Regions from separate parts of the Paenibacillus sp. FSL R5-0475 genome, predicted to be linked through region 3. Evidence: riboswitches for the same ligand, from Rfam matches in the RefSeq annotation. Region 3 holds a riboswitch; each other region holds the start of a gene.
What was found. Region 3 has a riboswitch for cyclic di-GMP ahead of MKX41_RS26530 (anti-repressor SinI family protein). Riboswitches for the same ligand answer to the same signal wherever they lie in the genome.
Positions count from the first base shown of each region.

Region 1: it holds a riboswitch for cyclic di-GMP, as region 3 does, so the genes downstream of both, MKX41_RS15425 (thiamine pyrophosphate-binding protein) here and MKX41_RS26530 (anti-repressor SinI family protein) in region 3, are expected to answer to the same signal.
Region 2: it holds a riboswitch for cyclic di-GMP, as region 3 does, so the genes downstream of both, MKX41_RS27100 (choice-of-anchor A family protein) here and MKX41_RS26530 (anti-repressor SinI family protein) in region 3, are expected to answer to the same signal.
Region 4: it holds a riboswitch for cyclic di-GMP, as region 3 does, so the genes downstream of both, MKX41_RS27855 (transglutaminase-like domain-containing protein) here and MKX41_RS26530 (anti-repressor SinI family protein) in region 3, are expected to answer to the same signal.

Region 1 covers NZ_JBBORK010000001.1:3,424,547-3,431,952, reverse strand. The annotation lists gene MKX41_RS15440 (3-oxoacyl-[acyl-carrier-protein] synthase III C-terminal domain-containing protein) at 1-209, opposite strand, end outside; gene MKX41_RS15435 (hypothetical protein) at 261-611, opposite strand; gene MKX41_RS15430 (carboxymuconolactone decarboxylase family protein) at 651-1,019, opposite strand; gene MKX41_RS15425 (thiamine pyrophosphate-binding protein) at 1,030-2,673, opposite strand; cyclic di-GMP riboswitch class I at 2,792-2,887, opposite strand; gene MKX41_RS15420 (methyl-accepting chemotaxis protein) at 3,079-4,329, opposite strand; gene MKX41_RS15415 (helix-turn-helix transcriptional regulator) at 4,452-5,408, opposite strand; gene MKX41_RS15410 (SDR family NAD(P)-dependent oxidoreductase) at 5,582-6,415, shown strand; gene serA (phosphoglycerate dehydrogenase) at 6,488-7,406, opposite strand, start outside.
Region 2 covers NZ_JBBORK010000001.1:6,049,646-6,057,051, reverse strand. The annotation lists gene MKX41_RS27110 (NusG domain II-containing protein) at 1-48, opposite strand, end outside; gene MKX41_RS27105 (alpha/beta hydrolase) at 781-1,716, opposite strand; gene MKX41_RS27100 (choice-of-anchor A family protein) at 1,889-4,033, opposite strand; cyclic di-GMP riboswitch class I at 4,144-4,234, opposite strand; gene MKX41_RS27095 (hypothetical protein) at 4,726-5,118, shown strand; gene MKX41_RS27090 (winged helix-turn-helix transcriptional regulator) at 5,560-5,934, shown strand; gene MKX41_RS27085 (NAD(P)H-dependent oxidoreductase) at 5,999-6,541, opposite strand; gene MKX41_RS27080 (sporulation protein YjcZ) at 7,018-7,119, opposite strand; gene MKX41_RS27075 (hypothetical protein) at 7,150-7,305, opposite strand.
Region 3 covers NZ_JBBORK010000001.1:5,923,332-5,930,737, reverse strand. The annotation lists gene MKX41_RS26555 (aldo/keto reductase) at 34-1,011, shown strand; gene MKX41_RS26550 (hypothetical protein) at 1,300-2,574, shown strand; gene sipW (signal peptidase I SipW) at 2,576-3,163, shown strand; gene MKX41_RS26540 (TasA family protein) at 3,255-3,875, shown strand; gene MKX41_RS26535 (helix-turn-helix domain-containing protein) at 4,034-4,363, shown strand; gene MKX41_RS26530 (anti-repressor SinI family protein) at 4,564-4,719, opposite strand; cyclic di-GMP riboswitch class I at 4,746-4,830, opposite strand; gene MKX41_RS26525 (2-oxoglutarate dehydrogenase E1 component) at 5,301-7,406, shown strand, end outside.
Region 4 covers NZ_JBBORK010000001.1:6,213,060-6,220,465, forward strand. The annotation lists gene MKX41_RS27830 (glycosyltransferase 87 family protein) at 1-103, shown strand, start outside; gene MKX41_RS27835 (phospholipid carrier-dependent glycosyltransferase) at 100-1,878, shown strand; gene MKX41_RS27840 (glycosyltransferase family 2 protein) at 1,979-2,959, shown strand; gene MKX41_RS27845 (GtrA family protein) at 2,949-3,353, shown strand; gene MKX41_RS27850 (class D sortase) at 3,387-4,037, shown strand; cyclic di-GMP riboswitch class I at 4,162-4,242, shown strand; cyclic di-GMP riboswitch class I at 4,351-4,431, shown strand; gene MKX41_RS27855 (transglutaminase-like domain-containing protein) at 4,445-5,254, shown strand; rRNA gene MKX41_RS27860 (16S ribosomal RNA) at 5,626-7,183, shown strand.

The DNA of each region.
Region 1 (7,406 bases), 2.5 Mb from region 3:
TTATCCAACACATTACTGGCAGCCTCAAAAGCCATCGTAAGAGAATTTTCTTCCTCATTCTTAATGCTATAGCGCGTATCACGACCTAAAGTGGTCAGTAGACCTCGGATATCAATACCCTTTTCGTCAAAATGCTTAATAAAAAAGTCGTTACCAACTTTATTACTAGGATGATAGATATCAATGTCTTGAATACGAATTCCGGTCATATGAATGAATCCTCCTGAAAAACTCTATAGTTTTTTTAGTTATAAGAAGAATTAAGCTGTAACGGTGGAAATGATCTCGATGTTATCTAGTCCTGCTTTACGACCCAGACGAGCAAGCTGCATTTTAAGAATTGGGTTATTCTCAAGGGTTAGATTTACTTTTACAAATCCATCATTCTTAAACATTACGAAGCAACCTTCCAAAAGAGGCACAACATCAGGTGCAGTTACGTTTAGCTTTCTGCAGTCGATTTGTAATTCATAGTCTGCTGGAGTGATAGGATTAATAGTTTGTTGATAAGCTTGGATAGATTTCAGACCATCTTCTTCAGAAAATGTTCCTTCCAGCTCAATATTGATCACTTTTTTAGTAGTGTCTGTCTTTAAAATAAACTGTCCCACGTTAACATCTCTCCCGATATTTTAATTTACTGAAAATAGTTACTTTATTTCTTCAATCGTTTCGAGAAGAATATTAAAAGCGGTGATGATTCTAGGTGCCCCTATAGCGGGTACTAAGTGTAATAGAATACCTTTGAGTTGTTCTACAGTAACACCCACACGAAGAGCCATGACATAATGAACACCCAATTGATCAAACTGACCCATCGAAATCAGGGCAGAGATAACTGTGATTTCCTTCCAGTCAGCTTCGATTGTGTTGCGTTGAAAAATATCGCCGTAGGCATTCCCCATAATAAATTCAGCCAAATCGGGGAAATGTTCTTTAATCGGAGCCAGTGCTTTAGCTCCGTAGTCTCCAGAGAGATTCGTGAAGTGGTTCAGACCACTGTTTACATTGTCTTTCATAAGTGACCTCCTAATTTAGGTTCAAAGTACGGTGAGCAGTCGGAGGGACCTCATCACGGTCTGTTAGCAGTTCAATGACGGCAACACGGTTGATGGCAACAGCGTCCTTGATGGCTGTTTCGAACTCCTCCGCTGTCTCACATTTGTAACCCTTAGCGCCTAGTGATTCTGCGAATTTCACTGCATCCATAGGGACTTCGTAGATAGTTCCGTCAATACGTCCTGTAGTTTTTTCCATACCTTTTAGAGCCATATCTAGCTGTTTATTATTCACAACAATGAATATGACAGGAATATCCTTGCAGACAGCAGCGTTAATCTCTGCGCCTAGCATCATAAAGCAACCGTCTCCTGTAATGCAGAAGATCGTTTCTTCTGGAGCAGCAACCTTTGCACCAATCGCCATCCCGATAGAATTACCCATGCAAGCAAAGTAAGCATCGAAAACAAAACTGCCCGGTTTCTTAACCTTGTACCATTTCGCAGCATGGAAACCGTGACTTCCATCATCAACAAAGACTGTGCTGTTATAAGGAATCAAATCACTCATCGTACTCAAGACCGATGCAAGTGAAAGGTTTGGTAAAATCGGAGGCTCTTCGGTATAATCAGAATTTGTCGGTGCTTCGCGTTTTGTGATGTTGTTCGTGTCAATATTATTGAGATAGTAAACTAGATTGTCGCGTAGATCTCCAGTCACTGGAATTGTTTTAGAGAACAATATTTTTCCGACAAAAGTCGGATCGCTATCAAACTGAATTAATGTTGCAGGATGATTTTCCCTTTTAAGATTACAAATAGTCATATCACTTAAACGTGACCCGAGAACGATAAATAGATCACTTTGATTCAGCAAGTCATCCCCATGGGTACAACCGCCTACTCCAATTGGACCGTGATAGAGTGGATGATCCCAAGCTATAGCCCCTTTACCACCTGGAGATGTAACTACAGGAATATTAAATGTTTCCGCTAATTGAATTAGCTCACTATGTGCTCCTGAGCGGTTAACGCCTTTACCCGCGATAATTATTGGATTCTTAGAGTTATTTATAGCATCAAGTACACGGTCGATATTAGCATGGCTAACCAGTGATTCGCGTTCAGGGATTACAATATTACATTCCTCTAGCAATTCCGTTTGGACATCAAAGGGAATACAAAGGTGAACTGGACCACGATTACCGCTCAAAGCAATGGATATGGCATGATTAAAGATTGTGTTAAAGTGATCTCCACGTTCAATAAGCTTGCTATACAAGGTGGCAGGTCTAAACATATCAGCTAAATCAGCTAGAAAAGAAGTAGAGTCCTGACATTGGGGAATTCCAAGCTCTTTAATAGATTGATGGCCAGTAATAAATAGGACAGGTAGGTTGTTAGCCTTAGCATGTGCTGCTGCAGTTAATAGGTTTGTTCCACCAGGACCTGAAGTACCAAAAGCTACACCTAGTTTTCCAGTTTTAAGCGCATACCCGGCTGCTTCGAAGCCGGAACTGGACTCATGTCTCCCAGGAATAAATTCAATACCGTAATCTACCATTTTAAGAACAATAGGACAAATGGATTTCCCAATAATACCAAAGGAATGGGTAACACCTAGGTTCCGTAGTGCTTCCGACATGTAATCTGCGACTGTCTTCAAAAAATACACCTCACAAGTTGATTGTTATTTTAAAATCAAACATTAGAAAACCTGTGCTCTGAATTAGGGCACAGGTTGGTGGCATAAATCGCCATAGAGACTGAACAATTGTTCAGTCGTCTTGGTTATCTGCAACCTGGCAGTCATGGCCTCTGATTAAAAATGAGGCTGTAGATCCATGGTTTTGCGTCATCCTCTTTCGAAGATTTTGCCAATATTAATTTTAAAATTTATAAGAAGAATTTTCCTTTACAATATATTCCTAGAGAACCTTTGTCAATATATTTTCGCAAATTAACTCGAATTTTGACGAAAGTCTTGTCCAACCTATGAAATAATAGATATAAAAAAACTCCCCCTAAGTCAAAACTTAGGAGGAGTTTTTGGACTTGTTTATATATTTTTGCAAGTGACTTAAAACTTGAAAATATGGATAGTCTTCTGTAGATTAAACACAGCCTGTGTCATTTTCTCAGTTTCTTCAGCAACGGACTGCAGGGCATTAATTTGTTCATTCATAGCGGCGGATACTTCCTCGGTGCCGGCAGCGGTTTGCTGTGTGATTGCAGAGATATTCTCTATTGCACTTGAGATTTTCAAGGCACTTTCCAACATCAGATCACTTTCAGCAGAGAAGGAAGAGATTTGCTCGGTAATATACTGCACACTTTGCACAATTTGAGCAAAGATATGAGCAGATTGAGTGATCATCTCATTCTGTACCTGTACGACTTCTTCGTTGATAGCGATATTGTCAATCGCTTGTTTGATATCAGTTTCGATGCTCCGAACTAAGCCAAAGACTTCCTTCGTTGAAGCTGTTGATTCCTCGGCAAGTTTACGAACCTCCTGTGCGACTACAGCAAAACCTCGACCATGCTCTCCGGCGCGTGCTGCTTCGATGGAGGCATTCAGCGATAAGAGGTTGGTCTGCTCAGCGATCTCTGTGATGGTTTTTGTAATCATCGTAATTCCGCGAGCATTATGAGACAGGGCTTCGATAGTATCAGCTACTTTTTGAGTAGCCTGGATGTTTTTGCGCATGCCTTCAGCTTGAGTATCAACGGACTGCCGTCCTTGTTCAACTAGTTCTAATGTATGTATTGAACGTCTGTTCATTTCTTTCGTTGAGTTCGTATAATTGGATACTTTATTCTCAATATCTTTAATGGATTCTGTCATTTCAGCGATATCCGTAGATATTTCATTTGCACCAAGAGCTAGCTCGTTAGACGAAGAGGCTACCTGTGCCATGACAATTTTCAAATTCTGATTCTTATCTTCGATTCCACGGCTTGCATCCATAACTTGACGAGTGATTTGTGATGCTTCTGTCAAAATCTTCTTGAGCTTGTCAATCATAGTATTAAAGGAACGACTTACGTCCCCCATAGACCCGTTCTCGTCGGCTCTACTAGTAAAATCCCCTTTTGAAATACTATGAGATACATTCGCGATGTCATCAAAAGAAGATGTAAGCGTTCTCTCGATAAAGCGGGCCACTGGGAAAGTTAGAGCAGCAAGAACAACGATTAGAACAATACCCAAAATAATGTTGCCTAAGATCATAAAAGTAACTAAAACAGGAATGGCAAATAGTGCGGCAACGAGGTAACATCCGGCAACAATTCTTTGTTTTAACGGAAGTTTATGCATCCAGTTCATTGGTATAATGTCCTCCTTATTAATATTATGTATTGGTGTTATTATATGGGATTTAAAGGTGATTGGTCTATAGTAAGAACTGACATAAATCTTCTTTTCGGAGTAGTTCTTTAGATTTCGTGTCAAAAATCCTCATAAATAGCGGAAATTTTTGCGATAGCAGACTTTACCATCTCTAAAAGTTCTTGCGGTGAAAGTACAATAACCGAGGGACTAAAAGAAAGGATTATCCGGCAGGCCGACTCGATCGTATTAAATTCGGCATCTACGTTCACCCACTCAGCATTGCTTGTTGGCTCTATTAATTGGACAGAGACGAATCTTTCTCGCTGTAATTCTTTTAAGACAGATGTTTTAACCCTTAGCTTTACTTGATACTTTGGCAGTGCTGCTTTAAAGGCCGTGGTGGACTCTTCCCAGTACTGTTTTAAATCAAAGTCATCAGGTCTTTTAAACCACTCATGTGTCTCCTCAACGTTAACTAATCTGGACACACGAAAGGTTCGTAGTTCATCTTTGCTTTTGGCTACGACATACCATACTCCGCGTTTTGCAACTAACCCAAGAGGTTCAATGAAACGGACCGTTGTCTCGTTGCTCCGGAGATAAGTGATTTTTACTTTACGGTCCTCCCAAAGTGCTCTCTGCAGTACAGAAAGGAACGGATAAGTCTCATCCGAAGGATGCCAACTGGCGCCATCAATATGAATACGCTCGCTTAGGTAATTTGCTGGGTTACTAAGTCGATGTGAGGATGCAGCCTCTAGTTTGAGAAGAGCGGAAGAGTAGTCGTCTTGTATCCCCAGATCCTTCATTATAGATGCGTCAGCGGACAGAAGCAGTGAACCAATCTCTTGTGGCTTCATTCCCGTTAGGGAGGTTCGGTACCCTTCAGTTAGCATCCAGCCTCCTTCACGACCACGTTCAGCTAAAATGGGTATTCCTGAAGCACTTAATGCTTCCATATCACGAAACACAGTTCGTTCTGATACCTCGAGTGTTTGGGCCAATTCTCTAGAAGTCATTTTTCCACGATTTTGCAACAGAAGTAATATTGATAACAAACGGTCGGCTCTCATTAGGCTATTGTACCTCCTCGAATTAATGATTGGACGATCACCATTAATCATTTCTAAATTATGATTATATTATATATGTCAGTTGATGTCATATATACGGGTTATACTTATAAAACGTAAGGAATATTCACAGAATATTGAAATCCGAATTCATGTGGAAAGGGTTGAGGGCTATGACATTGAAAGGGAAAGTCGCATTGGTTACCGGGAGCAGCAGAGGTGCTGGGAGGGGGATCGCTTTAGAATTAGCGAGAAGAGGAGCTTTTGTCTATATTACAGGGAGGACCACAGATGTATCCGTCACAGAACATATTAAGGGGAGTATAGATAGCGTACTTAGAGAAATAAAAGAGAGTGGAGGTTCTGGTGCGGTAATACGATGTGACCATACGAAGGATCAAGAAACAGAAGCAGTGATCCGCCAGATCGCTGAAGAGCAAGGTCGGCTCGATATCTTAGTTAACAACGTATGGGGAGGCAATGATTTAGCTATCGAGCAGAAGCCTTTTTGGGAGCTGCCTACAGCTCATTGGGACAATATGTTTAATGCCGGTGTGAGAGCACAGATGATCACAAATTATTACGCAATTCCCTTGATGCGCAAGGCAAAAACTGGTGGTCTAATTATCCATACAACCTTCTGGGATCATTATAAATATTTAGGCAACTTTTATTATGATCTTTCTAAAAATGCACTTTTACGTATGGCTTTCGGATTGTCGAAGGAGTTAAAGGATGACGGCATTGCGGTTATGCCACTTTCACCTGGATGGATGAGAACAGAAGCGGTTCTAGAAGCCATGAATACAGATGAGGAACATTGGCAAGAAGTTGAGGAACTGAAAATGAGTGAATCGACGACATATATTGGTCGAGCAGTGACTGCACTAGCCGCTGATCCAGAGGTTATGTCTATGTCCGGTGAGCCACAGCTGGTTGGAAAGCTTGCTGAAAAATATGGTTTTACAGATATTGATGGAAGGATAATCCCTTCGTTCATAATATAGGAAGAAAAAGATTCGTAAAATATAAGAAAGGCCACTCCAATACATTCTGGAATGGCCTTTCTATATTATAGATTAAAGAAGGATGATTTCTTCAGCAGTGTTAATTTCTGGTAAACCAGCGAGTTTCACAAGGACTTGCTTAGGAACGGCTTTGTCAACGGTCAGCAGCATGATTGCAGCGCCCCCAACAATTTTACGTCCCACTTGCATGGAAGCGATGTTTACATCGTTCTCACCAAGCAATGTACCCACGAGTCCGATAATCCCTACTTTGTCGTTATGGGATACAAAGATTTGATGACCTTCAGGAGCAATATCAACTGGGAACTTATTCACTTGAACAATCCGTTCTCCGTAACCTTGCAGCAGGGTGCCGGCAACAAGATACTCTTGGTCACGATCAGCTTTTAGAGTAACAGTAATCAGGTTGGTAAAGCCTTTAGTTTTAGAAGCTTTAGTTATTACTACGTTCACGTCGCGTGTTTTCGCTAAATGCATGGAGTTTACGATATTAACGTCCTCTGCAAAGTGGCGGGAGAGCACACCTTTTACAATGTAGCGGGTTAGTGGTTGGGTATCTACATCCGAAAGATCACCAGCGTATTCAACATGGATCTCACGGATAGCAGCAGCTGCAATTTGGGTAACAAAGCTGCCCAGTTTTTCCCCAAGCGTGAAGTAAGGTTGAAGCTTATTCATTACACTTGGAGCCACTGGAGGAATGTTGACCGCGTTAATGAACGGTTCATTGCGCAGAATATGCAACACTTGCTCCGAAACATCGATCGCCACATTTTCTTGAGCTTCAATCGTAGAAGCGCCAAGGTGAGGAGTCACGATGATTTTTGGATGAGACAGGAAAGGATGATCTGCTTGCGGCGGCTCTTTCTCAAATACGTCGAACGCAGCGCCAGCAACAATACCGCTATCTATAGCTTCTACTAATGCCATTTCATCAATTACACCACCACGTGCACAGTTGATGATGCGC
Region 2 (7,406 bases), 130 kb from region 3:
CGCAGCAATTAACACGATGGAAATCAACCACACATCTGCGCGTTTCATAAAAATCTCCCTTATTTTTTAATTAAAATCCAGACTTATTAATTATAACGGTCTACCCTCAATCCTTCAATCAATGTTGGGGTTTAATGTAAGTTTTAGAGACCAGTTCACAAAATAGGCACGCAAAATAACCCCCACAGCCCCATTTACTCTGGCTTTCTAGCTTTTCCGAATTAATCCACAAATAATCCAGCATACGATATATTCAAATCAAACGCTTTCTCTTGCTCTGCTTGTTCCCCTTCTAAATCAAACAACCCTTATCTTGGAATTCATTATTATATTTGCCTTTTAAACAATACTGTGTTATATTTATATCGTATTTGTTTTTCGATATATTGAATATCCCCATCAAGAAGATGTCAGGCCGACTATTTTACACTTCGGCAATTTGGACACAGAGGCTTCATGTTTTCTTGCAGAAACTTTCCTTTTTATGAGACTAAATTCGAAATATAGCATTCCGATTCACACTGGCGCGGTCAATGGAGCCGCAAGGGCAAAAGAGAGAGGTAGGGCTTTTGTCGTATTGGAAGGATTATTCTCGCCACACGGCTGCTGGAAATAACAAGGAATTAAGACACCCGTTACTCACGAACGGCGGGGGATGAATATAACGAAAAAGCATGGCTGTACGAACCTTACATAAGGACACATGCCATGTGTGGAAAAATATAGGCGCCCGATAACCGCTACCTAGCGGATATCGGGCGCTGTCTACGTTCAGGGCATCTAATTTACATACTGATTCACAAAAGCTGTTACTACGTTTATATACCCCGTCTTATCCATATCGTAAGCTAACCCATGCCCTGCTTGCGGCACTACGAACTTCTCTTTGGGACTCTGACATGCCTCATACAATTCATTCATCATACTATATGGTACAAAATTATCGGCATCCCCATGAATAAATAGAATCGGCACCTTCGCCTTCCGCACCTGTTTCAAGGCAGACGCTTCACTAAACCCATACCCTGCTTTCAAACGAGTAATAAGACTCGCACTTTGAATAAAAGGGAAACTTGGCAAGCGATACATACGCCGTAGTTGGTAGGCTAATTGTGCTTTAACTGAGCTGTAAGCACAGTCCGAGACAATAGCTTTGACCTGCGGCGGGAGATTTTCACCTGAGGTCATTAGCACTGTAGCACCACCCATAGAGACCCCATGAAGCACAACTTGAGCACTGGGCCCAGTCTTTTCTATTATATATTCAATCCACTGCAAATAATCCTTGCGCTCATGCCATCCAAAACCAATATAATTCCCAGCGCTTTCCCCATGTCCCCTGGCATCGGGAATCAGGATATTAAAGCCCAGTCTCTCGTAATAGATTTTGGCGTACGCCCCCATATCCTTCCCTTTTCCAGAATAACCATGAGCTAGAATCGCCGTACGACCTTCAGCACGATCCGAAAGGAGCAAGTACCCTCTTAGTTGTAGCCCGTCCTCAGATGTAATCTCCACATTCTCAAAGCTCTGACTGGAGATCCAATCCTTCCCCTCACCCCAAGAAGCCCCGGCAACCGGGGGATCAACCTTCAAATCACGATTATTACTCAGGAATTCCTTCGGTGCTCGTTTAATAGCAATTCCATAAAAGAAAAAGCCCGCATAGATCAGAGCTCCTATGACGATGACAGCGCTAATGAAGAACCATACCAATTCATCTTCCCCGTCCTTTCCTCATATCCGTTGTAAATCAGTATAACATCTACTTAGAATGCGCCAAAATATAACAATCATAACAAAAGAAAACCGCCCTCGGAATATGTCCCGAAAGCGGCTTTACTATTCTTCACGGCATAACTTGTATTCAAGCTACAATCACCGTTTATTATTTCTTGCTCGAGAATCTATTTCTCATTAGCAATCCAATAAGTGCAAAACCTAGACCAGTTACATAATAAGGGACTGAACTTGATTCTCCCGTTTTTGGAAGTTCATCCACAGGTGGATTACCTAGCGGGATTGTATCATCCACTACAGCAATATCCTCTGGTGACGGCGTTGGTGTTACTGTCAATACTGGTCCTAATGGAATCTCCTCCTCATCAACAAGTACCTCTGTGTTGCTCGACGGTGTTGGTGTTGGTACTAGTGCTGGAGTCGACGAAGCTACAGGGCCCAGCGGCACAGGATCATCATTAACAATGATAGTGCCAATTACAAATGATGGTGTTGGTGTCGGGAACACCGGAGGCTCCGACGACGATGTCGGTGTTGGCGTCACTTCCGACGACGGTGTCGGTGTTGGCGTCACTTCCGACGACGGTGTCGGTGTTGGCGTTGCTTCCGGCGACGGTGTCGGCGTTGGTGTCACGATCGGCGTTGGTGTTGGTGTCACGGTCGGCGTTGGTGTTGGTGTCACGGTCGGCGTTGGTGTTGGCGTCACGGTCGGCGTCGGTGTTGGCGTCACGGTCGGCGTTGGTGTTGGCGTCACGGTCGGCGTTGGTGTTGGTGTCACGATCGGCGTTGGTGTTGGCGTCACGGTCGGCGTTGGTGTTGGCGTCACGGTCGGCGTTGGTGTTGGTGTCACGATCGGCGTTGGTGTTGGCGTCACGGTCGGCGTTGGTGTTGGCGTCACGGTCGGCGTTGGTGTTGGCGTCACGGTCGGCGTTGGTGTTGGCGTCACGATCGGCGTTGGTGTTGGCGTCACGGTCGGCGTTGGTGTTGGCGTCACGGTCGGCGTTGGTGTCGGCGTCACGGTCGGCGTTGGTGTTGGCGTCACGGTCGGCGTTGGTGTTGGCGTCACGGTCGGCGTTTGTGTTGGCGTCACGGTCGGCGTTGGTGTTGGCGTCACGGTCGGCGTTGGTGTTGGCGTCACGGTCGGCGTTGGTGTTGGTGTGTGTGTTGGCTTTGGTGTGTGTGTTGGCTTTGGTGTGTGTGTCGGCTTCGGTGTCGGTGTTGGCTTTGGTGTGTGTGTTGGCTTCGGCGTTGGTGTTGGCTTCGGTGTGTGTGTTGGCTTCGGCGTTGGTGTTGGCTTCGGTGTCGGTGTCACGCACGGCGTAGGCGTCACGGTCGGCGTTGGTGTTGGCGTCACGGTCGGCGTCGGTGTTGGTGTCACGGTTGGCGTTGGTGTTGGCGTCACGGTTGGTGTCGGTGTTGGTGCCACGGTCGGCGTTGGTGTCGGAGGTGGTTCTTCCCCTCCATATGGATACCAATGCATCTGCACCCCACCAGCAAATCCCTTTGCAATCAGCGTCCCATGCAGTTCACCGGAATTATAAGTTACTTTTGCAAGCGGAGCTAGGATAGTTCCTTCTATTGTTAAACTTCCAATGTCAACAGTGCTAGCTTCATAAAAATTAAATAATACCTTGTTAGGGCTACCTCCCCAGATTTGAAAGCTTGGAATGTTAACTGAACTTCCGCTAACGTTAATGATAACTGTGGCGCTATTTGCAATATTAAACTGTAAGCCATTAGCACCAGCGAAATCGGCAGCACTAAGATTAAGAACGTTAAATGGTTCCGGAGCATCAATCGTTATTTTCCCATATTCCTTTTTGAAAGTTCCTATTGTAGCAAGCGAAGAGAATTCATTAGAACGTCCAATAAGAAATTGCTCTTCAGCATCAAAATCAATAGGAGTCCCTTTTCTCGCTGGTTCTTTAAGATCTACACCGTTGCTGGAAAAAACACCACCATAAACGGATGCTCCATGAACAGTCCCATTAGTAAAACTGATGTCATTACCAGCGATAAGAACATCTCCACCTGGATTATCCTTGGATACGCCGTAATTCTGCAAAGTAATATTACCTTTGGCCGCAAGGCGCCCATGAACCTGATCATTAGATTGTTTGAAATCCCCAAAAATAAAAGTATTAAAATTCCCTGCAATACCTAACACAGGTGTAGGAGTATAGGGAAGTACCTCCCCAGCCGCATTTACCAAATGACCTCCAGAAAGACCACTACCTACTGTCAAAATCCCCGCTAATATTAGTGCTAGCAGCGGTTTCATTCTTCTTTTCAAAAAGCACACCTCCTAAATCTATGATTTATATTTAATCAGAATAATTACCAGAAACTCTAAAGGACCTAACAACAAAAAAGACCGCCAAAAAAGAAGTGGAATTCCCTTCTCATGGCAGTCGGACGGTCATAGCGCATTTAAGACACTTTAGACTCCTGGACTTTGCGTCCCACCCTTTCAGGCGGTTTGCTATTATCATGATAATATATGTATTGACTTGCGGATTAGAACTAGCATTTTAAGCATCCTATTAAATAATCGTCTATGACTTTTAATACTTTTGAACTAATAATAGTTTAGCGCTCCATCCCCACAATTGTCAATCAATTCCTTTTGATATTCATACACGTAAGCAAGCACAAAAAAAGCGCCTAAAGGCGCTTCACACAAAGGTTTTCCTTCAATTTTAAAGTAACTTTATATAGCCTAATATCGATATCCATAATGGAATACTTAGAATCAAACCAAATACCATTCCACGGTGGAGACTTCCTTCCTCTTTCATCCTAATTCTCCCTTTATATAAGTCTGAAGCATTATTTTTTATTATTACAATTTTAATATATTTTATTCTTTCTAATTTAGTTGTGAATTCAATCACATTGGACTAGCTGTTTAGAAATACCATTGATTATTTTTGGAATATCGGGGTAGAATACGAATATACGTTCCCATTAGAGGTGATGAGATTCATGAATAGAGCTGAAAGCAGGGACAACATGCTGGTCAAATCTTATTTATTGCTTCCGATGATTTTATCAGCTTTCGAACGGGACTCCGCCATTCTATCTGCACATTTACGAACACCTACCCCCTATCTGGAGGTTCTTGAAACAGCCGCAGCAGTTGCTACAACAGATCTAAGAGATGTTCGTTCAGAGATGAGAAAACGGGGAATCAAGGTTTATGAGCAGAACAGACTTAACACGGGGATAGAAGCCAAATTTATATGTCGTGGATACCATGAACGAATGCTGTTGTTAAACGACATCGTCGCTGCCCAAGCTGCCATTCATATGCGCAGATATCTCGGTCTGGATATTTCATCTTTTAAGAGCTATGAAGAGCAGTATCAGATTAAGTGAAGTAGCGAAGAAGCTCCCCCTCCCTCATTTAATTAGCGAACAAAAAAATAGGCCTTACCATGGGAGTTGGCAAGACCTGAGAGATTTATACCACAAAACACTGGGGGGTGTTTGGTGTCTTCAATATATACCTTGAACCTGAAAATAAGATGATGCTCACATGAAAATTACATTAAAAACTTCAATTCGTCGCTTAGGCTATCCGCTTGGCACTTTTGATTTCCAACCAAAGAGGCCCGCTTCGCCGACAGAGAAAATCGACCGATTGATAGTTAGCCACGAGTGCTTTGAACAAATTGTTTCAAAATGATATAGTGAATTCGTTCTCACAGGATGACTTGATAGCAGGTTGTAAAACATAATAAAGTCGGGACCTGAGTACGGAGCGACAACAGGCGTTTGCCTTTTCGTTGAATATTTTCTGAAGGAGGGTAATAGCCCATGAGTGATGAAATCTGTATACCGCCTGGCATTCAACAGAAGGACACTAGCTTTGGCTACACCTTGTCTATTATTAGTGGTAAATATAAAATGACTATTCTCTACTATCTCTCTGAAAACAAGATCGTGCGGTTCAATGAACTGCAACGGGGTATCGGTACAATACCTTTTAAGACATTAAGCGTTATGTTGAAAGAACTGGAAGCCGACTGTCTCGTCAGGCGCGAGGAATTCCCCCAGATTCCCCCTAAAGTTGAGTATTCCTTGACCGAGAAGGGCCAATCGCTTATTCCGGTGCTGGATATGATGTGCACTTGGGGAGAGAAAAACTTCGTTCCAGCCGCGCAAGAGATAACCATACCTTTTACGATTTAACGACAACTTATGACAAAAGCAGCATTTCCATTAATGAAAATGCTGCTTTTTGCTTCAAATCTAATTACATATTTTCGATAAATTCAACATAGCCTTGCGAACTGATATCCAATTTATTTAAGTAATCCGTACTTCCTACCGTCTCAGATTCCGTGCCATAAATGGCATAGAAGGAACGATAATCAGCGTTGCAATACAAAAAAGTCGTGTCAAAGGGAGATAAAATACGGTCAAGCCCGTAGCCGAGTTTACCTTCTTCACTAAAGTCTTTTGCACTTCCTCCGGCAGTTACAGCTAATGCGATTTTTCGATTTCTTAATTTATCACTCTTCGAGCCATATGCCCATCCGTAAGTAAATACTTCGTCCAGCCACTTTTTAAGCAGAGGTGGACTACTAAACCAGTAGACAGGGAATTGTAAGACGAGCTTATCATGCGCTTCAATCAGCTGTTGTTCCTTTTCCACGTTGATTTTTTCATCGGGATAGGCTTTGTACAGCTCGTGCAACGTATATTTGTCTGGATATTTACGGAGTTCTTCGATCCAGCGTTTATTAACGACGGATGTTTCGATGTTTGGGTGCGTGACGACAATAAGTGTTTTCATTGGTGTATCCTCCATGTTTGAATCAGATTTAGGACTTGAGTATACCTCCCACCATGACATCGCGTAAGTATGCACTTTTAGTTCACGTACTTACCTAAAGGTAAGCACTGCAACCTGCCTGCACGTATGATTGATGTATAGTCTTCGGGGCGAATCTCGTCTTCGGTGTACACCCAAATATCACACAAGAGAGACTGGGTCATTCCGCCATTTTACTTGAGTAAAGGTTAGACGGATGTAACGTTATGTGTTTGAACTCTATATCACTGATAAAAAAATTTGCCTGAACGCAAAGAAATGCCCCACCATTACTGGCAGGGTACGGTACTTCCGCATAATTTCAACATAATCCATTTGGGATACTCGACTACCACTTAAGGTTGACAGGGTGCGTCTTTGATTATGTATGAAAAAAATCCACCAGCATGAGTACTGGCGGATTTAATAAGGTGCAGCTATATTGGGAGGTTTGAAACTTAAATAAACAAAGTCTTAGAGATGATTACCAACAAGATAAACAGAACCAGAATTGCGGCGGTAGAAGTAAAGCCACCATATCCTCCTGCGAATTCGCCCATTTTAACTCCTCCTTTGTAATTGAATACAATTTAAAATATACAAGCTTTTGTAATGATGACCAGCAGGATAAAGAGCACTAAGATTGCCCCTGTGGATGTAAAGGCTCCACCAACAAAACGTTCAGGTTCACGTTCACGTTCACGTTCACCAACGCCGCAACAACGTTCTCCACGTACTTCGCCCATTTGTCAATTCCTCCTTTTTAATTGGATACAAAACTAAGATATGCGGGATTTGTATCGGTGCTTGGGTAAAAAAGAAACGAAAATAGTAGGCCTGTTGCGGG
Region 3 (7,406 bases):
GTACGCAATCATATTTTCCTAGGAGGAATCACAATGTTGAGAACGCTGCCTTTAAACAAGCGCGGTATACCAGCCAGCCGTATTGCTCTAGGTTGTATGGGATTTGGTGGAGGCTGGGATCATGAACCGATTACCGCCGAGAATGTTAAGCAAGGACATGCAGCCTTCGACGCAGCACTATCTATTGGTATCAATATGTTTGATCACGCAGATATTTATACCCGTGGTAAAGCCGAGAAGGTATTCGGTCAAATCTTTAAAGAACGCCCAGGACTCCGCGAAGAAATCATTATTCAATCGAAGTGCGGTATTAAGCTAATGGAGCCTGGAGACAGCTCTAATGTCTTTGACTTCTCAAGCCAGCATATTCTAAGCAGTGTAGATGGAATATTGTCGCGACTAGGAACGGAATATATTGATATTCTGCTGCTCCATCGGCCTGACCCCCTAATGGATCCAGAGGAAGTAGCTTCTGCTTTGCATCAATTAAAGGCAACAGGTAAAGTTCGTCATTTCGGCGTTTCCAATATGAGCGCAGCGCAGATCAAAATGCTGCAAGCCTATTGCGAGGAACCTTTTATCGTAAACCAGCTACACATGAGCCTAGCCAAGCTCAGCTGGGTCGATGCTGGAATCAGTGTAAACCGTGAACCTTGGAAGGATATTACCTTTCCCGAAGGAACCCTTGAACATTGTCGAATGGAGAACATTCAGCTTCAAGCTTGGGGCCCACTCGCACAAGGCTTATTTAGTGGACGTTCATTAGAGGATCAACCAGAGAATATGGTCCAAACAGCTGCCATGGTTAAACAACTTGCAGATGAAAAAGGAACAACACCCGAAGCCATAGTGCTATCCTGGCTAATGACACATCCGGCAGCTATTCAGCCTGTGATTGGGACTGTGAATCCGCAGCGCATCGCTGCCTGCGCCGATGCAGACAAGCTGGAGCTTACTCGAAAAGAATGGTATGACCTATATGTTAGTTCACGTGGTACTCGTCTTCCCTAACTGAGCCCACAATTAAACTCGCAAGAATTCTAATAGCCTAATCGTGCCTCTCGCATGATTAGGCTATTTTTAATACATTCCCCTCCTATGCATCGTTCTCTATTGCGAATAAAAATAGATATCAAGCGATAAACCGAGATAAATAGAGATAAATTAACATTTTTGTTCTTTATAGAGCACAAACGAGACTTATTGACAGTTTTCTTTTCAATTTATTCCATGTATTATTCATTACAGAAGTTGTTCTCAATAAAGAACAACAATAACGAACCAAAGAAACTCAAGACATTGAGGGGAGGTATTCCTCTGAGACCCAGATCAGCAAAAAGAAGACCTAAACGAAAGAAACAAATCGGATTACGTGTTCTGCAATCAGGAATGGCTGTCTCCGTCTTGTTTCTGACTACCTCGCAGCAAGTGGGTAGTACCTATGGTGGTTTTGGAGCTACTACGCAAACCACTAGCACAATTAGCTTTTGCGAAGTATTTCCAAACTCGATCAAGGGGCTTCTAACAGAACTCAAAGATCATATCGAAAGAGCTACTGCTTTAAAAGGATCGCTGCAAAGCTATACCCCTTCAGGCAGTCTCTCAGACGTTTCGGGAATAGAAGGCATGACGCTGGATGAGCTTGATGTCGCAGCGCAAGAGATTTCCACACAAATCTCCGCGCTTCAATCTCAAATCGATGGCGTGAATGAGCAACTGGCCACCAACAGCCAAATTTGGAACGAAATCAATGGTGAGCTGAACGCAGCAGCAGCCGTCCTATTCCAGATTGGAGGATATATGACCTCTCTAGATTCAAACTGTCTAGAAATCAAGGATGAACAATTCTTCAGAGAGCTGCAAAGCAGCCTGAATCAAAGCGGTGTAATCTCTGAATCCCTGAATGCTTCCTTAAAGGGAGTCATCCAATATCTAAACTCCATACACGACATCGGGCTTCCATTTGCTTCGGTAGTGACCAGTGATGTATATGGACAACCCGAGTTACGCAACGAGGCGTTTCAGCAGCCGTTACCTTTCCTGATTCCTTTTAGTCAGCCGGCCGGCAATATCTCTAGCGAACTTACCTCCACTTATGAAAATCTCAATACTGAAATGAATGGTCTTAAAGAATCGGCTACTTCAGGAATCAGCAATCTTCAGAGTCAGCTCCAATTGATCAGTCAAACCCGTGAACAACAATTGGAAGCACTTGAGAAAGCCCGACTAGAGGCGCTGGAACAAACGAAGAAAGAAGAAGAACGCTTGGCACTGGAGAAAAAAGAAAAGCAAGAAGCTGAGGACAAAGCGAAAGCTGAAGCTGAGGAGAAAGCAAAAACGGAAGTGACTCCACCGAAAGGTGAAGCTACTCCAGAGAACATAAATAATGAACAGCCTGAAGCCCCAGCCACTAACCCGGTCGTTCCGGAAATTGGTGAAGAGCTAACGATTCCAAAAGATGTACCACAGCAAGCGGTTCCTCAGGAGGCGCCAAAAGCGGAAGATACAACCACTTCCCCACCGGTAGCAACACCAGCCCCTTCGGACCCTCAACAAGTTAAAGGTGGCGAATAATATGCGGATTAAAAAAATGGTCAACAATACATTATCGAGCATCATGCTTGTGATATTCATTCTGCTGGTGGTAGCCGTAGTTTTATCAAAGGCCTCCGGCGGTGAACCTGCCTTCTTCGGATACCAGATCAAATCGGTACTCTCAGGTTCGATGGAACCAGGGATTCAAACCGGATCGATTGTCGCTTTAAAACCCGGAGGAGATATGAATCGCTTCAAAAAAGGCGATGTGATCACCTTTAGAAATGAAGAAAACCTGCTCATTACTCACCGTGTTGTAGAAGCAACAATGAATAACGCTACCGGTGAAGCCATGTATCGCACGAAAGGTGATAACAATGATGCACCTGATATGAACCCTACCAGTTCCACGAATGTTGTAGCTGAGTATACCGGGGTCACCGTACCTTATGTAGGTTACGCTATGAATTTCGCAGTTTCCAAAGCTGGAAGTGTTGTGCTCATGATCGTACCAGGCTTGATGCTCCTGCTCTATGCCCTGTATTCATCATGGAAGGCTGTAGCTGCACTCGAAAAGAAAAATGCTGCTATACTTCCCACCTCTCCACCTCCAACTGAAATACAGTAATCCGTTGATTGTCCGCTTCCGCTTACGAACCGGAAGTTACAATATATAACTTTTATAAAAAAACCACAAAAACCGAGGAGGAATTTTAATTATGGGTATCAAAAAAACATTGGGTCTTGGCGTAGCATCTGCAGCACTGGGTTTATCATTGATTGGTGGAGGAACTTTCGCTTACTTTAGCGACACTGCACAAAGCACCGCTACATTCGCAGCAGGTACACTGGATTTGAACTCTGATCCTTCTGTTATCGTTGATTTGAAGGATCTGAAGCCAGGCGATACGATCAAAAGAGACTTCAAACTAAAAAATGACGGTACACTTGATATCGGTTCGATCCTCCTCAAAACAGCTACCTCTATTAATGATGTAGGTGGTAACAACGGCGCTAACGATTTGGCAAAATCCATCAAAGTTAAATTCCTGGTGAATAAAGATAAAAGCGGCATCTTACCTGGTAGTGAAGAGAAAGTAGTTTGGGAAACTACCCTAGCCGATTTGAAGACTCAGACACCGGATCTCGTAAAAAATACTGGACTTGATGCAATCTGGGGTACTAGCGAAGCATCTGGAATTAAGGCCGGCACAAATGATAGCTTCACCGTTCAATTCGAATTTGTTGATAACGGCCAAGAGCAAAACTACTTCCAAAAAGATTCATTAACTCTGACTTGGGATTTCGTAGGTAAGCAAACTGCTGGATCCGCTAAATAATCTAATAAGTCTTCCATTCGAAGAGCAGCAGATTCTTATTCCGGAAGCGGATAAGTAGATGCTGCTCTTCTCTTTACAATAAACTTTGTCGAATTTATCGATATTTGCTATACTAATAACAAAAATTACGGAGGGGCGTCAGCATAGTGGCACAAAATATGGGCCAACGTATCCAGCATCTCCGCCTAGAAAAGGGGTTATCCCTATCTGAGCTTGCGGACAGAGCGGATGTTGCTAAATCGTATCTTAGCAATGTGGAGAGAAACATCCAATCCAATCCTTCAATCCAGTTTATCGAAAAGATCGCCGATGCGCTTCAGGTATCCATCCACGCTTTGCTCTATGGAGAACCTAATGATGCTGAGGAGTCACCTTTAGATTCGGAATGGTTCCGATTGGTGCAGGAAGCTATGGCCTCAGGCATAAGCAAACGCGAATTCAAGGAGTTTCTGGACTACCAGAAATGGCGCCTTGATCATAAGGATTAATATTCCACCTGACCTGATAAGATCCTCTTCTACTCATACTATTAAACATAAGCGCCTTCGCCTCCTAACATGGACTGCGAAGGCGTTTGAATTCTAGCAGAATATAAGGACCAAGTCTGAAACTTATAGATTCTTATATAAAGAAAAAGAGCACAGCGAGTTATCGCTGTGCTCTTTTGATATCTAATGCTCTGAATGTATTACTGCACGGCTTGCACAGTCTTCTCATGAAAGAAGCGACGAATTTCATCTGCCTTTATGCCAGCCTTCTTAGCTGCTAATAATAAATGGACCCACTCTACGTCTAGATCAATGACCTGCTGTTCTCTGTTGCTTCCCTGGTTGGACTTGTCCAAAAAATCTCCTCCTAAGATTTTAGTCCCCAGGCAATCCGGCTGTCATAGTATTTCTACCTTAGACCCGCGACTTTGTGCCCCTGCCTTTCGGCAGGTTTACCTTTTACTGGACCCTTTACACGAAAGGATCTACTTTGAATATATGAAAATCGCTAACTGCAATAACATTATACTATACTAAAGTGGAAAAGTGTGTCGATTTCTGATTAGTTTTTCCATTAAAAAACAAAAAATAGAAGCTCTTTTGTGCGATATCTTGTCCTTTTAACACGATACTCGTCCTATTCATAAAATTAATTAAGCCGATAGAATGATACTTCCTTCCCTATTAGTTAAAAATAAGGATATTAGAATCATTTTAGTGGGCCTTAGGAATGGGTAATGAGAAGAAACAGCGTTCTTTTCATTAGAACAAGCTAACCCATACCATTTTGCGAACGTATTGGACGAAAGAATGAATTGATTACACGTGTGGAAAGTAGCACAATAAGATGAGAAATGAAACCGCAATCATCACAGCTCCAGTAAGCGTTGACACAAAATGTCACGTATGGAGTTCATCCGTTAAGGAGGATGTATTCATGGCAGCCAAAGAGCCCTATAACGAATCCATTTGGAGTAAGTATTACGGACCCAATTTAGGCTACATTCAAGAAAGATATGAACAGTTTGTGAAAGATCCTTCCACCGTAGAGAATAATTATCGCGAGCTTTTTACAAATTCGGGTCCCCCACCCCTAACACCGGATAGCGAACCGGCTCCACAGCCTCGCATTTCGGGAGACACCGAATGGCTTAGAAAGGCAGTAAGAGCTTCCAAGCTAATCGCTAATATTCGTATATATGGCCATATGGCCGCTGATATTGATCCGCTTGAGCGCGATCACAATCCCATGGCTAAATATCTTGAACTCGAAACCTATGAGCTGACTCGTGAGGATCTGCTCGCACTACCTGCCACGCTCATTTGGGAGAATGCGCCGAATGATGTGCATACCGGATGGGATGCAGTTCAGCGTATGCGTCAGGCTTACACCAAGACAATCGCCTATGAATTCGGGCATGTGCATGAAGAACAAGAACTGAAATGGTTGAACAGACAGGCAGAATCCACAAGCTCACCAGCGCCTTTAAATAATGCAGAACGTAAAGAGCTGCTAAACCGCCTGATCCAAGTAGAGCAATTCGAAACCTTCCTTCACAAAACCTTTGTGGGTCAGAAGCGTTTCAGTTTGGAAGGCAATGACGCTCTCGTACCGATGCTGGATGAAATCGTACGCGCTGCTGCGCATGACGGCGCAGAGCATATTCTGATGGGCATGGCGCATCGTGGTCGCCTCAACGTTCTTGCACATATTTTGGGCAAACCTTATGACATTATATTTTCAGAGTTTCATCATTCTCCGAACAAGGAGCTTTTCCCTTCCGAAGGCTCTACAGGCATTAACTATGGCTGGACGGGTGATGTGAAATACCATCTGGGTGCAGACCGCGCTGTCCGTGAAGGAGAAACGGTACGCACAAGAATAACACTAGCGAATAACCCAAGTCACTTGGAATTCGTCAATCCTGTCGTGGAAGGCTTCACTCGTGCTGCTCAAGAAGATCGGAGCACAGCCGGATTGCCGAAGATTGATACCAGTAAAGCTATGGCGGTACTGATGCATGGCGATGCTGCTTTTCCAGGTGAAGGGATTGTTGCAGAAACACTTAATATTGGCAAACTTCAAGGTTATCAGAATGGCGGGACGATCCATATCATTGTTAATAACCGGATCGGCTTTACGACAGAAAGCGAAGACTCCCGTTCAACGCATTATGCAAGTGACATCGCCAAAGGATATGAAATTCCAATTATCCATGTCAATGCTGATGATCCTGAGGCCTGTATATCAGCCGTTCGTTTAGCTAGTGCATATCGCAATCAATTCAAAAAGGATTTCGTTATTGATCTCATCGGCTATCGTCGTCATGGACATAACGAAATGGATGATCCTGAAACTACACAACCTATCGTGTACGGTAAGGTACGCAATCATCCAACCGTTTACAAGGTGTATGCGGAGCGGCTACAGCGTGAAAAAATTCTTACAGCTGAAGATGTACAAAAGATGCACGTTGAAACAGAAGGCGTATTGCAACGTGCGTACGATAGTATGAAGGAAGGCAATCACAAGAAAAAAGAACCAAAAGCCTTCATTCCTCTTCATACAGATCGCTCAGCGGCAGGCACTACAGCCGTACCGATCTCCAGTCTGCAAGAGATTAATCGTGAGCTACTGAGCGTACCTGATGGATTCCAAGTCTATCCGAAACTGGAGCGAATTCTGCAGCGTCGCAAGGACGCGCTGAATGAAGGTGAAAAGGTCGACTGGGCACTCGCTGAGTCCCTCGCCTTCGCAACCATCCTGAAGGATGGAACGCCAATTCGACTTAGCGGTCAGGATGCACAGCGCGGCACCTTCGCACACCGCCATCTGGTGCTGCACGACAGCAAGACAGGAGAATTATTCTCTCCGCTTCATCAGCTAAGTAATTCTCGCGCTTCCTTTGGCGTATATAACAGTCCGCTATCTGAAGCTTCTGTGCTAGGCTTTGAGTATGGTTATAATGTGTTCGCACCAGAAACCTTCGTCATCTGGGAAGCACAATATGGCGACTTCGCCAATGCAGGTCAGGTTATATTT
Region 4 (7,406 bases), 290 kb from region 3:
GTCTCTTCCAGCACCACCAACACCTGAAGAAAAATATGAAGAAGACCTTAAAGTCGTCGAGCAAATAAGACCGCACCAGAAGGGAGGGAGACTTAAGCGATGAAGTTTAAGCGTATAGATTGGATATGTATTCTTGCCATTACTGCCGTTTACGCGGCAATTGCTTTATATAATTTAGGTTCTACTAAATCTCCAGAGACCTTGTGGGAGCCAGCTGCCAGCGGTGAAAGCTTCTATGTAGATCTAGGACAGAGCAAACAATTGGAACGAGTGAATATCTTCGGTGGCGTAGGTACTGGGAAGTTTAAGCTCGAATTCAGTGAATCCCCTGAGGTCTGGAGTAGTCCACTGGATGTAAGCGAGGATGTTGGGAATGTCTTCATCTGGAAAAGCCAACCTCTGAACGTTGCAGCAAGATACGTGAAGTTTACAGTCACCTCTCCAGGGTTCACTTTAAATGAAATGGCCTTCTATGAGCAGGGAGGCGAAAGAGTACCTCTTCCTATAGCCGGTGTTACACCGGATACTAATGCAGTCGCTAAAAGAGGAGAGCCTGCCAATCTTTTTGACGAGCAGTCGCTCATCCCTGAATATTCTAACTTTATGAATAGCACTTATTTTGACGAGATCTACCATGCACGGACAGCTTATGAATATACACACGGGATTGTGCCTTATGAGAACACGCATCCACCACTAGGCAAGCTATTGATCGCAGTAGGGATGGAACTGTTCGGAGTCAATCCTTTCGGCTGGCGTATTATCGGAACATTGTTCGGGATTGCCATGCTGCCTCTCATTTATGTAATGGCACTACGTCTCTTTAAAAAGAGCAAATACGCAGCACTTGCAGCTGGATTGTTCGCACTGGATTTCATGCATTTCACACAAACAAGAATCTCTACGATCGATGTATACGGAGTATTCTTCATCATGTTAATGTTTTATTTCATGCAGCGATATTACACTATGAATTTCTTCAGGCAGCCCTTAAGAAAAACGCTAATTCCGTTGTTCTGGTCCGGGCTATTCTTCGGAATTGGTGTCGCCTCCAAGTGGATTGTACTGTACGGAGGAGCTGGGCTGGCCATTATGCTAGCTATCTCGCTCTTCGAGCGCTACAGAGAATACCAAGCATCGGGACGGTTGCTCGCGGAAGGGAAGATCAAAGATAAGGAACTGCTGGGTACCTGTCGCGAAGCCGTAAATTCGTTCTGGAAGAATACCATTATTACGCTAGCAAGTTGTGTTGCATTCTTCGTAATCATACCGGTCATTATTTATAGTTTATCTTTTTTTCCGGGTTTATCTGCATCCGCAGAGGGCTTTACTATAAAAGGCTTGATTGATTCCCAAAAGAACATGTACAACTATCACAGTCAGCTTGTAGCTACACATCCTTTTGCTTCCTCCTGGTGGCAATGGCCGTTTATGAAGAGACCCGTCTGGTTCTTCAGTGGCAGTGAGGGATTGCCGCAAGGTCAGGTCAGCAGTATAGTGACTATGGGGAATCCGCTTATCTGGTGGACGGGGATTTTCGCAATGCTGGCAACACTGTGGATTACACTGAAACGCAAAGATAAGACCCTTTATATGATCTGGATCGCCTTTTTCTCACAATATGTTCCGTGGATGCTTGTCCCAAGGGAAACCTTTATCTACCATTATTTTGCTATGGTGCCTTTTATGATTCTTGGTATTGTATATATAATGAAGTTGCTAGATAGCAAATATCCTGAGGCTCGTTATTTTAGTTATGTCTATGTGGCTGTTGCTTTACTGCTCTTTGTCGCGTTCTACCCTGTCCTGTCAGGGATGCAGGTAAGCGGAGATTATGTGAAGAATATGCTGCGTTGGTTCCCATCTTGGGTTTTCTAAGATTTTTTTAAAATATCTATAACAATAAGTTTATGCTTACAGCGTTATTATGAAGTACAGAAAGATGTAACGCTCCATAAAGCTTTTAGGAGGAATAAAGGTGAAAGCCAGATATAGTGTAATTGTACCCATGTTCAATGAGGAGCAAGTAATTAGCGTTACTTACGAACGTTTGAAAAAAGTAATGGACGAATGCGGCGATACTTATGAGCTTGTCTTCGTTAATGACGGAAGTCGTGATCGTTCGGCCCAGATGATTCGGGAGATCAGTGATCGGGATGAATGCGTCAAGCTAATTGACTTCTCGCGTAATTTCGGACATCAGGTAGCGATTACAGCTGGCATGGACTATGCCGAAGGTCAAGCGGTTGTTGTTATTGACGCTGACCTTCAAGATCCACCGGAGGTCATTTTGCAAATGATCGAGAAGTGGAAAGAGGGTTATGACGTTGTGTATGCGAAGCGGCTGAAGCGCCGTGGAGAAACGATGTTCAAAAAGGTAACGGCCAAGATCTTTTATCGATTGCTCAGCAGCATGACAAGTGTAGACATTCCCACGGACACAGGTGATTTTCGTCTTATTGATCGTAAGGTATGTGATGTCTTGCGAGGTCTCAAGGAAAAAAACCGGTATGTCAGAGGTTTAGTGAGCTGGGTCGGCTTCAAGCAGACGATGGTGGAATATGAGCGAGAAGAACGATTTGCAGGAGAAACTAAGTATCCTCTTAAGAAAATGATTCGTTTTGCGCTGGATGGGATCACTTCCTTTTCGCATAAGCCACTTAAGATTGCTACGTATGTCGGATTCTTTCTTTCCTTCTCCAGCTTTCTCTATTTATTCTTCGTATTGTTTCAAAGAATCTTTTTCACCTCATGGACGGTTCCAGGTTGGGCTTCCATTGTAGGGGTCAATTTGCTCTTTAACGGTATCGTTCTGATGCTGTTAGGTGTAATCGGTGAGTATATTGGACGGATTTATGACGAGTCTAAGGATAGACCGTTGTATATTGTCAGTGAGACTATAGGATATCGTGACGAAGAAGAAGTGGATCGCCGGAAGGATTACAAAGATGTCAGATAAGAACTTTCGGACTGCTTTCATACAGTTTCTCAAATTTAATGCTGTAGGTCTGGTAAATACCCTCATTGATTTCGTAATCTTTACATTACTGAACTCACTTGGGATGGTATATGCGTTGGCACAGGTGATTTCTTATAGTGCAGGGACAGCGAACAGCTTTATTTTGAATAAAAAAGTAACCTTCAAGGATCGTGATCGTGGCAATAAAGAGGGTTTTGATAAGACGCAGTTGCTGAAGTTTATCGTACTGAATCTGGTAGTACTCGGAATATCGCTGTTGCTAATGCATCTGTTGACTGACAAACTAGGCATTCAAGTGTTGATCTCTAAGGTATTAGTAACGTTTGTGACGGTGATCATTAACTTCTTCGGAAGTCGTAAATGGGTATTCTAAAGTTCAGTAGAACAATCTACGGAGGTGAAAATCATGCGTAAATTCTCGTATGTGCTCATACTGGCGGGGATCCTTATCATGCTCTATCCAAAAGCTAACGAATGGTATAACGACTGGCAGCAGGATAAGCTATTAGAATCGGCTGAACTGAGCACCAGTGAAAGTACTCCACCACCTGATCTGAAGAGCAGATATGCCGAGGTCACTCAGCTACTAGCGGAGGAATCAGCTCTAGATGCACAAGCACAGCCGCAAGAAACAGAAAAGCCGGAACCAGAAATTGAAGTGGGTGGCAAAGTTATCGCATTAATTGAGATCGATAAGATCGATCTGAAGCTGCCTGTATTAGAAGGGGCTACTAAAGCGAATATGAAGCATGCCGCGGCCCATATGAAAGAAACAACTCCAATAGGAGAAATAGGGAACGCCGCAATAGCTGCACATAGAGCTAGAACTACGGGCAGATTGTTTAACAGATTGAATGAGGTTGTGATTGGGGATACGATTACGGTAAAGACTAGCGATCAGACTTATAATTACGAGGTTTATGATATTTCTGTTGTACTTCCTAGTGATGTGTCTGTTCTAGACGGGAATAACAAAGATAAAATTCTTACTCTAATTACGTGTGACCCACTAGTAGATCCTACACATCGTTTGATTGTTCATGCCAAGCTTTCCTAATCGTTGACGAGAAATAACAAGAGAATTCAAATACAGAGAAATAACTATAAAATAATAGTAAATCTAGCAATTTTGTTCTTGTTTACGAGGATAAATATGGTAGTATAAGACTATAAAAGCTAAACACGATAAACGGCAAACCTATCGAAAGGTAGGGACGCAAAGCTAAAGGGCCTTCCCGTAAGGATGGCAGCCAGTTACCGAATGAAGAGGCTTTTTTTGTTTTTATAAAATATATAAGAATCTTAGATTCATATTTCTACTTGGACTGATTCTCTTAATTTGTCTAGTGAAATTAGAACAGATAGAGCTTATACGATAACGGCAAACCTATCGAAAGGTAGGGACGCAAAGCTAAAGGGCCTTCCCGAAAGGATGGCAGCCAGCTACCGAAAGGGGTTTTATCCGTGAAAAAGGTTTATTTTATGATGGTGGCGCTGTTCGTACTGATTACTGCGGTTCCGGTAAGCACAGCTCAAGCCGCAAGTGTAGATGCAAGCTGGTTGATTACATCGAAAGTGGCTCAAGGTGTTATTGGAATTAACTATGATATTCCGAAAGATAAAAGAATCAAACTCATGATCACTAAAGACAACAGCAGCTATACATATAACTTATATGCTTCTGGACAAGCTGAGGACTTCCCTTTACAACAAGGTAATGGTACTTATAAGGTTTCTGTTCTTGAGAACACAACCGGCAATAAATACAAAGCGTTATATTCCGAAGTAGTAGACGTAACCATGAGTGACTCGAATTCCGTATATTTGGGCTCCGTACAGAATGTGAAATGGAGTTCTTCTGATAAAGCGATCCTTAAGGCAAAAGAGCTTACAAAAGGCAAAACAACAGATGAAGAGAAAGTTAAGGCAATCTATAACTATATAGTTGCTAATGTACAATACGATTATTCTCTTGCTAATAATGTAACAACAGATTACATTCCGAACATTAACAACACTTTGAATACTAAAAAAGGAATCTGCTATGACTATGCTTCTCTTTTTGCCGCAATGCTGCGTAGTGTAGATGTGCCTGCTAAATTGGTGATGGGGAATACTAGCTACGTTACGCAATACCATGCATGGAATGAAGTGTTGATGGATGGGAAATGGGTTACTATTGATACAACGGTAGATGCATCGTCAGCGAAGAGTAAGAAGAATACGGATTTTATTAAGGCTTCAAGTAAGTATACTGCAGCAAAATACTATTAATTTGCATCGCTAGATTCATAACTCTATTAAATAAACAACCAGCTTAATTATTAAGCTAGTTGTTTATTTTTCTATTAGGGGTTGCTTTTCTATGAATAGATAGGTTATTATAGTTAAGCGTTGTTAGACAGCGTACAGGCAATGTTTGAGAGAGTTATATAAACGGCTTTCGAAAAATAAAGCTTGCATTACTGAGAACAACATGATATATTATAAGAGTTGCTGCTGAGACATTAAACGGCGCCAACGAGAACTTGATCTTTGAAAACTGAACAACGAGTGAGTAGGAAATCACGAAAGTGATATCCGAAATTAGAGAATTAATTTTCTCGTCAGATGTTTCAAAATGAGCATATCGCTCTTTTCAATACTAATTGGAGAGTTTGATCCTGGCTCAGGACGAACGCTGGCGGCGTGCCTAATACATGCAAGTCGAGCGGAGTTATTTTGAAAGCTTGCTTTCAAAATAACTTAGCGGCGGACGGGTGAGTAACACGTAGGCAACCTGCCCCTTAGACTGGGATAACTACCGGAAACGGTAGCTAATACCGGATAATTTCTTTTTTCTCCTGAAGAAAGAATGAAAGACGGAGCAATCTGTCACTGAGGGATGGGCCTGCGGCGCATTAGCTAGTTGGTGGGGTAACGGCCCACCAAGGCGACGATGCGTAGCCGACCTGAGAGGGTGAACGGCCACACTGGGACTGAGACACGGCCCAGACTCCTACGGGAGGCAGCAGTAGGGAATCTTCCGCAATGGACGAAAGTCTGACGGAGCAACGCCGCGTGAGTGATGAAGGTTTTCGGATCGTAAAGCTCTGTTGCCAGGGAAGAACGTCCGGTAGAGTAACTGCTATCGGAGTGACGGTACCTGAGAAGAAAGCCCCGGCTAACTACGTGCCAGCAGCCGCGGTAATACGTAGGGGGCAAGCGTTGTCCGGAATTATTGGGCGTAAAGCGCGCGCAGGCGGTCATTTAAGTCTGGTGTTTAAACCTTGGGCTCAACCTGAGGTCGCACTGGAAACTGGGTGACTTGAGTACAGAAGAGGAAAGTGGAATTCCACGTGTAGCGGTGAAATGCGTAGATATGTGGAGGAACACCAGTGGCGAAGGCGACTTTCTGGGCTGTAACTGACGCTGAGGCGCGAAAGCGTGGGGAGCAAACAGGATTAGATACCCTGGTAGTCCACGCCGTAAACGATGAGTGCTAGGTGTTAGGGGTTTCGATACCCTTGGTGCCGAAGTTAACACAGTAAGCACTCCGCCTGGGGAGTACGGTCGCAAGACTGAAACTCAAAGGAATTGACGGGGACCCGCACAAGCAGTGGAGTATGTGGTTTAATTCGAAGCAACGCGAAGAACCTTACCAGGTCTTGACATCCCTCTGAATCCACTAGAGATAGTGGCGGCCTTCGGGACAGAGGAGACAGGTGGTGCATGGTTGTCGTCAGCTCGTGTCGTGAGATGTTGGGTTAAGTCCCGCAACGAGCGCAACCCTTAACTTTAGTTGCCAGCAGGTTAAGCTGGGCACTCTAGAGTGACTGCCGGTGACAAACCGGAGGAAGGTGGGGATGACGTCAAATCATCATGCCCCTTATGACCTGGGCTACACACGTACTACAATGGCCGGTACAACGGGAAGCGAAACCGCGAGGTGAAGCCAATCCCATCAAAGCCGGTCTCAGTTCGGATTGCAGGCTGCAACTCGCCTGCATGAAGTCGGAATTGCTAGTAATCGCGGATCAGCATGCCGCGGTGAATACGTTCCCGGGTCTTGTACACACCGCCCGTCACACCACGAGAGTTTACAACACCCGAAGTCGGTGGGGTAACCCGCAAGGGAGCCAGCCGCCGAAGGTGGGGTAGATGATTGGGGTGAAGTCGTAACAAGGTAGCCGTATCGGAAGGTGCGGCTGGATCACCTCCTTTCTATGGAGAATCGTCTTCTGCAATGAAGACATTCAAATCGGAAGTTAAGCTTCCAAAATCTCAGGTTTAGGCCTGTTACTCACTCGTTGCTCAGTTTTGAGAGTTTAAGCTCTCAGTAAGACTTGATCCTTGAAAACTGGATACCGAAACGAATTTGCGTTTTAGAACATCTTTTAGCAACTTGTGTAAACAAGTAAATGTTATTAGTGAGATTTTTCTTAGG